3 regions of the Streptomyces xiamenensis genome follow, and region 2 is predicted to be linked to each of the others. Evidence: riboswitches for the same ligand, from Rfam matches in the RefSeq annotation. Region 2 holds a riboswitch; each other region holds the start of a gene.

Region 1 (3,265 bases), 1.4 Mb from region 2:
CCGGAGCCGGCGTACGCGACGACGCGGTGCGCGCCGTCCTCGATGCTGACCACCCCGTGGGTGAGCGTGGCCACGGTCTGCGCCAGGGAGAACAGGTCGCCGTCGCGGCCCGCCGCGAGCGCGCCGGACGGTACGGCGAGGGCGGCCCGTACCTCGGCCTCCGCGCGGTCCCAGCGCAGCCCCCGGGGGATGCCGAGGACGGCGATCCCGGTGTGTTCGGCCGCCGCGCGTACCGCGTCCGGCAGTTCCTCGCCGTGGGTGCGCACGGCGAGCGCGGTCGCTCCGGCGGCGCCGGCTGCCGCCACCATCGCGGGTGCCTCCGTCTCCCGTACGCCGATCGCGAGGACGAGGGCGCCGGCCGCCCCGTCGAGGGGTTCTCCCGGCTCGGCGATGACCACGTCGGCGATCTGGCCGTCGCCCGGCCCGCAGTGGGGCGGCCCGGGCTCCAGGAGGTCGGCGAAGTGGCGGACCACGGCATCGACGGTCAGCCCGCTGCGGGCGGGGGCGGCCGGCTCCAGGGGGATGTCGTTCACCGGGGCAGCGTAGAGGGGGTCCGGCGGCGGGGCTGCGGGCGTCCGGGCATCGGTCGGGGGAGGACGAGGCGGTGGATCGTGGCTCGTGGCGCAACAGGAGGGGGGTCGGCGGTGTCTGCGGGCGTCATCCCGGCGCCGTGCCGGTCACTCGTCCGGGGGGATCCGGTCCGGGCACCAATCTTGCAACTCGGCCGATTCCAGCAGGAGTTGAGGAGCGTTCCGATGGTCGGGCGGTCATAGGTCCTCTGGTCCGGGCCACCGTGGCGCTCCTAGCCTTCTTGCGCACACATCGTGTAATGACAGGCACACAAAACATAGGGGGATTCCAGGTGGAAAACCGGAAGATTGCCTCACGTCTGGCGAGCATCGGGGCGGCGCTGACCTTCGCGGTGGCGACCGCGGGGCTGGCGGCGGTGCCGGCGGCGGCTGATTCCAGTCAGTGCTCGGCCGGGAACTTCTGCGTGTGGGAGCACTCCAGCTACACCGGCAAGTTCCTGCAGTCCAAGAGCTCCGTGTCGAACGTCGGCAACGACTTCAACGACAAGATGACCTCCTACTGGAACCGCACTGACAAGACGGTCGCCGTCTACCAGCACGACAAGTACACCGGCTGCATGTTCTCCGTCGGCCCGGGCAAGTCCGAGGCGGCGGTGGCCTCGCACTTCAACGACAAGATGACCTCCTTCAAGGTCGGCTCCTCCTGTTGATCTCCCCCTGAGCACGCGGGCCCCGGGTCGCCGATCCGGGGCCCGTCCCCACGTGCGCGCCTGCGTGCGTGTCTCACATGACGGACAGGGTGCCCTTGCGAGAACTGGGCCGTCCCTCCGCGTGAGACGCGTTGGTCTCATATGGCGGACAGTGGGTGTTTCGCGCGGAGTCGGTGGTGCTAGGTTGCTGATCAGGTCAAGAGCGCCAGCGCCAAGTCCCGGCTCGCTGGCCGGCAACCCTCCTGCACGGCGGGGTGCCCCCGGGACCGACGACCGGGCTGCGGTGATGCGGCAAGCGTGCTCCTCGTGAGACCTCGTTCTCGTCCTCGACGATTTCGACATGTTTGCCCGTGCCTCGGCCGACCACGCGACCGAGCACCACGAGGCGGAACTCATGAGCACCACCCCCGACGACATCGCACGACTGGCCGGGCTCGACGAGCGGATCGCGGCGGCCAGGGCCACCAAACCGCTGGTCGCACAGCGCGCCCAGGAAGCCTCGGACGCGCTGTTCGGCGGCGAGGCGGCGGTGAGCGTACCGGTACGCCGGGGGCTGGCCGCCCTGGCCGCGCGCCGGCACGGCGTCGACGCGCTCGTCCAAGATCACGTACGGCTCGGGGCGGACACCGCGTTCCTCAGCGACGAACTGCCCGAGGACCCCACGCTGCGCGCCGCCGCCGCCCACGTCGACCTCATCTCCGTCTCCCCCGCCCTGGCCACCCGCGCGGACCTCGACCTGCTGACCGAAGCCGGCTGGACGCCCGACGACATCGTCGTCATCTCGCAGGTCGCCGCTTTCACCGCCTTCCAGGCGCGCGCCATCCAGGGACTGCGGCTGCTCCAGGGGCAGAACCCCGAGCCGGCCGACACGCCGCACCGCCCCACGCCGGGGCGGGGCCGCACCAAGAGCACCGCGCGGGTGGCGTCCAACGGACGCGAGCGCCCCGTCGCGTACACCCGTGAGCTCCTGTCCTGGACGGCCTGGGTGCCCCCCGTGCCCACCGACGAACTCACCCCCGAGCAGGAGGACTCCTTCCGGGGCAAGACCAACGGCGAGTACTTCCGGCTGCTGGCCCGGCTGCCCCGGGTGCTGGCCGCCCGCACCTCCCTGGACGCCGCGATCTTCGCCACCCGCGAAGGGCTGCCCCGCGCCGAACGCGAACTGGCCGCCGCCGCGACCAGCAAGGTGACCGACTGCGTCTACTGCGCCTCCGTGCACGCCCGCAAGTCCGCCCAGATGTCGAAGCGGCCCGAGGACGTGGACCGGCTGCTCGGCGTCTCCCTCCAGCGGGACGCCGACTGGCTTCCGGCCGCCACCGCTCCGCTCGCCGCCGGGCAGGACGCGCGGTGGACGGCGGTCATCGAGTTCGCCGCTGCCCTGGCCACCACCCCGGTCAGCGCCACCACCGCCCACGTGGACCGGCTGCGCGCCGAGGGGCTGGCGGACACCGAGCTGACCGACCTGGTCGCCGCCACCGCGTTCTTCGGCTGGGCGAACCGGCTGATGCTCAGCCTCGGCGACCCGTACTGGCCGGACGCCGCGCCCACCCCCGCCCGCTGACCCACCCGCAGAACGGAACCCCTCATCATGAGCCAACGGCTTTCCCGCACCGTCGCCCTCGCCGCCGTCACCGGTGTCGTGCTGTCCCTGGGCGCGTGCGGCACCGTGGTCAAGGAGACGGACGACAGCAGCGGTGACGGCGGCGGTGACCGGACGCTCACGGTCGTCGACGACGCCGGGCGCACCGTCGAACTCGACGGGCCCGCCGAGCGCGCCGTCGTCCTCAACAGCTACGGCAACGAGTTCGCCCAGGCCATCGGCGCCGGCGACCGGGTCGTCGGCTACGACCGGGTCTCCGCCGCCCGGCTGCCCTACCTGGGGATATCCGACGACGAGGTGGTCAGCGAGGACCTCCAGGAGATCAACTACGAGTCGGTCGCCGAACTCGACCCCGATGTCCTCATCATCCCGCGCAACGGCGCCTGGCAGGAGGCCGCCCGGCAGCTGGAGCCCTTCGGCATCCC
Region 2 (3,265 bases):
CCCGGACTGGTCGGTGTAGCCGGGGGTGGCGGCGGTGACGACGCCGGAGGCCGGCTGCTGGGTGCCCTGGAAGATGGCGTCGACGATGGCCTGGCGGTCGATGGCCAGGCTCAGGGCGCGCCGCACGTCCGGGTCCTGGAGCTTGGGGCTGGACGCGAGCGGGATGTAGGGGATGGCGATGCCCGGGGAGGCGCCGGTGACCAGGCCGTAGCCGGGGAGGTTGGTCAGTTCGGCCTGGTTGGTGGAGGGGATGCCGTCGGCGAGGTCGATCTGGTCGCTGGTGAGGGAGCCGTAGCGGACGCCGCCCTCGGGGACCACCTCCAGGACGATCTTGTCGACGTAGGCGGCGCCCTGGTTGGCGGCGATCGGGGAGGCCCAGGCGTAGTCCTCGCGCTTGAGCAGCTCGACGGACTTCTCCGGGGTGAAGGAGCCGAGAGTGAACGGCCCGGAGGCGGCGAAGTCGCCCAGGCACAGGTCGGCGGGGTCGTTGCCGAGGGAGGCCGGGGAGAGCTGGACGAACGATGCGGTGGCGGTGGCCTGGAGGAACTGGGCGTTGGGGCCGTCGAAGTCGACGCGCACGGTGTACTCGTCGAGGACGGTCGAACCCTGGTAGCCGGCGATGAAGCTGCTGCCCTGGGGGGCGCGGGCGCCGAGGTCGACGACGGCGTCGAAGTTGGCCTTGACGGCCTCGGCGTCGAAGGGCTCGCCGTCGGAGAAGGTGACGTCCTCGCGCAGGTGGAAGGTGAAGGCGCTCACGTCATCGCTGATCTCCCAGGAGGTGGCGAGCCAGGGCTTGATCTCCTTGGTCTGCGGGTCCTGTTCGGTGAGCTGGTCGCCGAGCTGGCGGCCGACGTTGCGGGAGGTGAGCTGTGGGCGCTGGCGCGGGTCGACGCAGTCGATGGGGTTGGCGAAGGCGTACTTCAGGGTGCCGCCGGCCACGGGTTCGCCGGAGGCGCCGGCGCTGCCCGAATCGTCGCCCGAGCCACCGCCGTTGGTGGTGCCGTCGGTGCCGCAGGCGGTGAGGGCGACGGCGATCGCGGCGATCAGCGCGGTGGCGTGGGCGGGGCGGGACATGCGGCGGCTGAGCCGTCTGGGCGTGGGCGAGGTGGCCACGGCGGAGGGTCCTTTCAGGACGAATCACCCGGCCGGCGGCGCGCGAAGGCGCGCGGCAGGACGGACCGGGGTGAGGAAGGTGAGGAACGTCAGGAAGGTGAGATGGAACGGGCCGTGGGCGACGAGCGGTGCCGCACGGCACGACAGGGCGGAGGGCGGGGCAGGGCACGGCGACGCGGTGCACATCCCGCGAGGAAGTCCCGGCGCGCGAGGGGCGGTTACGGGCGCGGCCAAAGGCCGGCGCTCACCGCCGCGCGGTGGGGGGAATCAGCAGCCCGCACAGGACGCCGACGTGACGCGGAGCAGGTCCACGTGTCGGCGCGATGTCAAAAGCGGCAGGGCTGGCATGCGGTAAATATCAGCCAACCCTCAGTGAGCTGTCAAGGCGGCGGCCATGTGCCGTCGGTCTCGCGATATGGACACAAGGTGTTCATCACCGATCGCCATGACATAGTCTGCGATCAGGTCACGAGTGACAGCGATCAAGGCCCCGGCCCGCTGTCCGGCAACCCTCCAACCGTCGGCGGGGTGCCCCGGGTGATGACCGGGCCGCAGGCAGCGAGGTCTGTGGCAAGCACGGTTCTTGAGGGAGTTCTTCCATGAGCACGCGAATGCGTTAGGGCGCACGCCCCCGACCCAGCCTGCCTCTGTCTGCCTTCAGCCTTTCCCGGAGCTTTGTCATGCCCACTGCGCCGATCGCCCCTGCCCCGAACACCGCCGGCTGTTCCCTCCCGCGCCCCCTCCCCGTCCTCGGCGACGAGGTCCGCGCCCCGATCGCGGACGGCGGGGAGATCGGCTACGCCGCACTCGACTACGCCGCCAGCGCCCCCGCCCTGCGCGCGGTGTGGGACGAGGTCGCCGCGTACGCCCCGTACTACGGCAGCGTCCACCGCGGCGCCGGCTACCTCTCCCAGCTGTCGACCGACCTGTACGAGGAGAGCCGGGCGACGGTGGCCGCGTTCCTCGGCTGCCGCCCCGACGACCAGCTGATCTTCACCCGCTCCACCACCGACTCCCTGAACCTGCTGGCCGGTGCCCTGCCCACCGGCACCCAGGTGTTCGTCTTCGAGACCGAACACCACGCAGCACTGCTGCCCTGGGCGCACCACGGCCACCCCGTGACGTACCTCCCGGCGCCGCGCACCCCGGGGCAGGCCGTCGCCACCCTGGTCAACGCGCTCGCCGACGCCGCCCCCGGGCCCAAGCTGCTGTGCGTCACCGGCGCCTCCAACGTCACCGGCGAACTGTGGCCCATCGCCGAACTCGCCACCGTCGCCCGCCGCTCCGGCGCCCGCACCGTCCTGGACGCCGCCCAGCTCGCCCCGCACCGCCCCGTCGACATCACCGCGCTCGGCGTCGACTGGGTCGCCTTCTCCGGGCACAAGCTGTACGCGCCGTTCGGCTCCGGCGTCCTGGCCGGACGCGCCGACTGGCTGAGCAACGCCGCCCCGTACCTCGCCGGCGGCGGCGCCAGCAATACCGTCACCGCGCAGGACGGCGCGGTCGGCGTCGTGTGGAACGACAACATCTCCCGGCACGAGGCCGGTTCGCCCAATGTGATCGGCGCGTTCGCCATCGCGGCGGCCTGCCGGGCGCTGACCGACGCCGGGTTCGAGCAACTGGTGGCGCGCGAGGAGGAGTTGCTGGCCGTGCTGCGCTCCGGACTGGCCACCGTTCCCGGGGTGCGGCAGCTGGCGCTGTTCGGCCCGGACGCGCCCCGGGTGGCCGTGCTGTCCTTCGTCGTGGACGGCTGGTCCAGCGAGGAGTTCGCCAAGGCGCTCTCCGAGCGCTATGGGATCGGCGTACGCGACGGGCTGTTCTGCGCGCACCCGCTGGTCCGTACGCTGCTGGGCCCGGAGGGCGACGGCGGCCGGGCGGCCGGCTGCGACGGGCCGCTGAAGGCCATCCGGGTCAGCTTCGGAGTGGGCACCCCCGCCGAACACGTGGAGCGCGTGGTGCGCGCGGTGCGCGAACTGGTCGCCGAGGGTCAGCCGGTGGCGGCGCGCTGACCGCGCCCGGCGGCCCGGGCCGGCTGGCACACCGGGCACCAGAACAGGTTGCGGGCCGCGATCTCGGCACGCCGGACCGGGGTCCCGCACACCAGGCAGGGCAGGGTCGCGCGGCGGTAGACGTACACCTCTCCCCCGTGGCC
Region 3 (3,265 bases), 1.7 Mb from region 2:
GTGCGAGAAGTGTCCGATCCGCAGATCGGGGCGGCGCTCGCGCAGCAGGGCGGGGACGAGGGCCAGATGGTAGTCCTGGACCAGCACCTCCGCACCCCGGGCGGCCTCGGCGGCCAGCGCGTCCGCGAAGGCGGCGTTGTAGCTCTCGTAGCCGGCCCACTGGCTCTCGAAGGCGCTGTCGTACACCGGCTCCAGCGGCGTCTGGTACAGCAGGTGATGGACGAACCACAGCACGGAGTTGGCGATGCCGTTGTAGGCGGCGTCGAAGATGTCCGGGGGGATGTCCAGCATCCGTACGGACTGGCCTCCGGTGTCGGCCGCCTCCAGGGTGCCGGTGCCCGCGCGGGCGGCGGCCTCGCGGTCGCCGGGGCCCAGCGCCGCGCACACCCAGGTGCCGGCCGCCGAGCCGAGGGCGGAAAGGCCGGAGACCATCCCGCCGCCGCCACGCCGGGCGGTGAGCGTGCCGTCGTCCGCGAGCGTGTAGCTGACGGGGCCGCGATTGGACGCGACCAGGACCGGAGGAGCCTCGGAGACCTCTGCAACGCCCATGTCCCGACCCTAGCCACCCGTGGCCGGGTACAAACGTGCGTCCGGTCACCCTGGCGTGTCCCGTCCCGCGTCCCGGGTGCCGCACCCCGGTGAGGGGGTGCGGCACGGGCCGGGGTCGGCCGGGAAGCTCGGGCTACGCCGCCTGGCGGGCGGCGTACTCGGGGATGGTGGCCATCGGGGGACGTTCCTCGGTGTGGATCGTGTGGGTCAGCGGTGAGAAGCCGCCCTCCGCCAGCCGTTCGAACTGCATCATGCCCTGCTGCACGGGCACGGGACCGTTGCCCGGCAGCCGGCTCTGCGCGGTGCGCATGATGGCGGCCGCCATCCGGCCCAGGGCCTGGCCGTCCTGGTGACGGTGCTTGCGCACCCCGACATCCACCTGGCCGACCGCGTTCAGGCCGGCCAGGTGCAGGGTGTCGATGAGCAGGCCGAGTTCGACGCCGTACCCGACGGGGAAGGGCAGTTGCTCCAGCAGGGAGCGCCGCGCCGCGTACTCGCCGCCCAGGGGCTGGACGACACCGGCCAGTTGTGGCCAGTGCAGGTTGAGCAGCGGGCGGGCCACCAGCTCGGTGACCCGGCCGCCCTGGTGGGCGCCGGAGGGGGCGTCGCCCAGCGGGCGGTCGTACATGGCCTTGACCAGGTGCACATCGGGTTCGGTGAGCAGTGGTCCGAGGATGCCGGAGACGAAGCAGGAGTCGAACTCCCGCAGGTCGGCGTCGACGTAACAGATGATCTCGCCGCTGGTGGCCATGAGGGAGCGCCACAGCACCTCCCCCTTGCCGGGGACGGTGGGCATTCTGGGCAGGATCTCGTCGCGGTGGACGACCTTGGCGCCCGCCGCGGCGGCGACCTCTCCGGTGCGGTCGGTGGATCCGGAGTCCACCACCATCAGCTCGTCGATCAGTGGCACGGTTTCCATCAGGTCGCGGCGCAGCGCTTCCACGATGGTGCCGACGGTCGCTTCCTCGTTCAGCGCGGGAAGCACGACGCTGACGCTGCCCGCCGGGCCGGCCGCGGCTTTCGCGTCCAGCAACCGTCGCAGCGAGCGGTCAGCGGCAGTCCAGGACCGGCGGCTCAGCCACTCCTCAGCCTCTTCCAGCACGAATGTCGCTCCTGTTCGCTTCGACCATATAAGTCGGGTAGGTCAGGTAAGTCTTGTCTGTTGGATCTGTCAGCAATGGGCGGTTATGGCCCTCATCGGTGGTGCCCAGTTCGGGCGGGAATATGTCTGTCTCCTGTTCGTCTCGCGGATCGGACGGCATGAGCCATTGTCCGGGGCGTCCGTTACAGTCTCGGGCAGTGCAGGTGTCCTCCGCATATCGGAGACGCTGCGCGGTCAACTGAATACAGCTCATCCAGAGGGGCAGAGGGAACGGCCCGTTGAAGCCCCGGCAACCCTTCCGCCGGTCTCGTGACGATGCGAGGCTCCCGGTGGGGAAGGTGCCAATTCCGTCCTGTGGCGAAATCCGTCACGGGGAAGATGAGGGGAAGGGCCTCGTACCCATGCCTGTGCTCACATCGCACACCTCCACCACGCCCCCCGGCGGCTCCGCCGTCGATCTCGGGCCCGCCGTCGCGCTCTCCTGTCGGGAGTGCGGGGAGCGTTTCCCTCTCAGCCCGATCTTCGCCTGCGAGGCATGTTTCGGTCCTCTCGAAATCGCGTACGATCTGCCCACCGGTGACCCCGAAGCGCTACGGGCCGCCATCGAGGCCGGACCGCACAGCATCTGGCGCTACGCGCCGCTGCTGCCGGTGCCGGCCGATGTCGCCTCCAAGCCCAATCTGAACCCCGGCGACACCCCTCTGGTCAAGGCCGACCGGCTGGCCGCCGCGCTGGGTCACGGCGGCGAGCTGTACGTGAAGGACGACTCGGGCAATCCCACCCACTCCTTCAAGGACCGGGTGGTCGCCAACGCCGTGGAGGCGGCCCGCGCCTTCGGCTTCACCACGCTGTCCTGCTCCTCCACCGGCAACCTGGCGGGCGCGGTCGGCGCCGCGGCGGCCAGAGCCGGATTCCGCTCCTGCGTGTTCATCCCGCACGATCTCGAACAGGGCAAGATCGTGATGGCCGCCGTCTACGGCGGCGAGCTGGTCGGCATCGAGGGCACCTACGACGACGTGAACCGTTTCTGCAGCGAGCTGATCGGCGACCCCGCCGGTGAGGGCTGGGGATTCGTCAACGTCAATCTGCGCCCCTACTACGGCGAGGGCTCCAAGACCCTGGCCTTCGAGATCGCCGAACAGCTGGGCTGGCGCATCCCCGACCAGCTGGTGATCCCGATCGCCTCCGGATCCCAGCTGACCAAGATCGACAAGGGGCTCAAGGAGCTGATCGCGACCGGCCTGGTCGAGGACCGGCCCTACAAGATCTTCGGTGCCCAGGCCGAGGGCTGCTCGCCGGTCTCCCAGGCGTTCAAGGCCGGGCACGACGTGGTGCGGCCGGTGAAGCCGGACACCATCGCCAAGTCCCTGGCGATCGGCAATCCGGCCGACGGCCCCTACGTCCTGGACATCGCCCGCCGCACCGGTGGCGCGGTCGAGGACGTGAACGACGCGCAGATCGTGGACGCCATCAAGCTGCTCGCCCGCACCGAGGGCATTTTCGCCGAAACGGCGGGCGGGGTGACGGTGGGCGTCACCCGCAAGCTGATCGAGACCGGGCAGCTGGACCCGGAACTGACGACGGTCGTACTGAATACCGGCGACGGCCTGAAGA

Evidence for each region. Region 2 has a riboswitch for S-adenosylmethionine ahead of SXIM_RS07805 (aminotransferase class V-fold PLP-dependent enzyme). Riboswitches for the same ligand answer to the same signal wherever they lie in the genome.
Region 1: another riboswitch for S-adenosylmethionine. It lies ahead of SXIM_RS14070 (peroxidase-related enzyme); the one in region 2 lies ahead of SXIM_RS07805 (aminotransferase class V-fold PLP-dependent enzyme).
Region 3: another riboswitch for S-adenosylmethionine. It lies ahead of thrC (threonine synthase); the one in region 2 lies ahead of SXIM_RS07805 (aminotransferase class V-fold PLP-dependent enzyme).

Annotation. Positions count from the first base shown of each region.
Region 1 is NZ_CP009922.3:3,072,539-3,075,803, reverse strand. Features, by position in the region: gene SXIM_RS14080 (PucR family transcriptional regulator) at 1-533, opposite strand, end outside; gene SXIM_RS14075 (peptidase inhibitor family I36 protein) at 863-1,240, shown strand; SAM riboswitch class IV at 1,435-1,544, shown strand; gene SXIM_RS14070 (peroxidase-related enzyme) at 1,581-2,801, shown strand; gene SXIM_RS14065 (ABC transporter substrate-binding protein) at 2,829-3,265, shown strand, end outside.
Region 2 is NZ_CP009922.3:1,715,744-1,719,008, forward strand. Features, by position in the region: gene SXIM_RS07800 (ABC transporter substrate-binding protein) at 1-1,113, opposite strand, end outside; gene SXIM_RS28790 (putative leader peptide) at 1,381-1,461, opposite strand; SAM riboswitch class IV at 1,578-1,696, shown strand; gene SXIM_RS07805 (aminotransferase class V-fold PLP-dependent enzyme) at 1,794-3,122, shown strand; gene SXIM_RS07810 (Fpg/Nei family DNA glycosylase) at 3,101-3,265, opposite strand, start outside.
Region 3 is NZ_CP009922.3:3,420,173-3,423,437, forward strand. Features, by position in the region: gene SXIM_RS15705 (alpha,alpha-trehalose-phosphate synthase (UDP-forming)) at 1-549, opposite strand, end outside; gene SXIM_RS15710 (glucosyl-3-phosphoglycerate synthase) at 683-1,651, opposite strand; SAM riboswitch class I at 1,898-2,036, shown strand; gene thrC (threonine synthase) at 2,053-3,265, shown strand, end outside.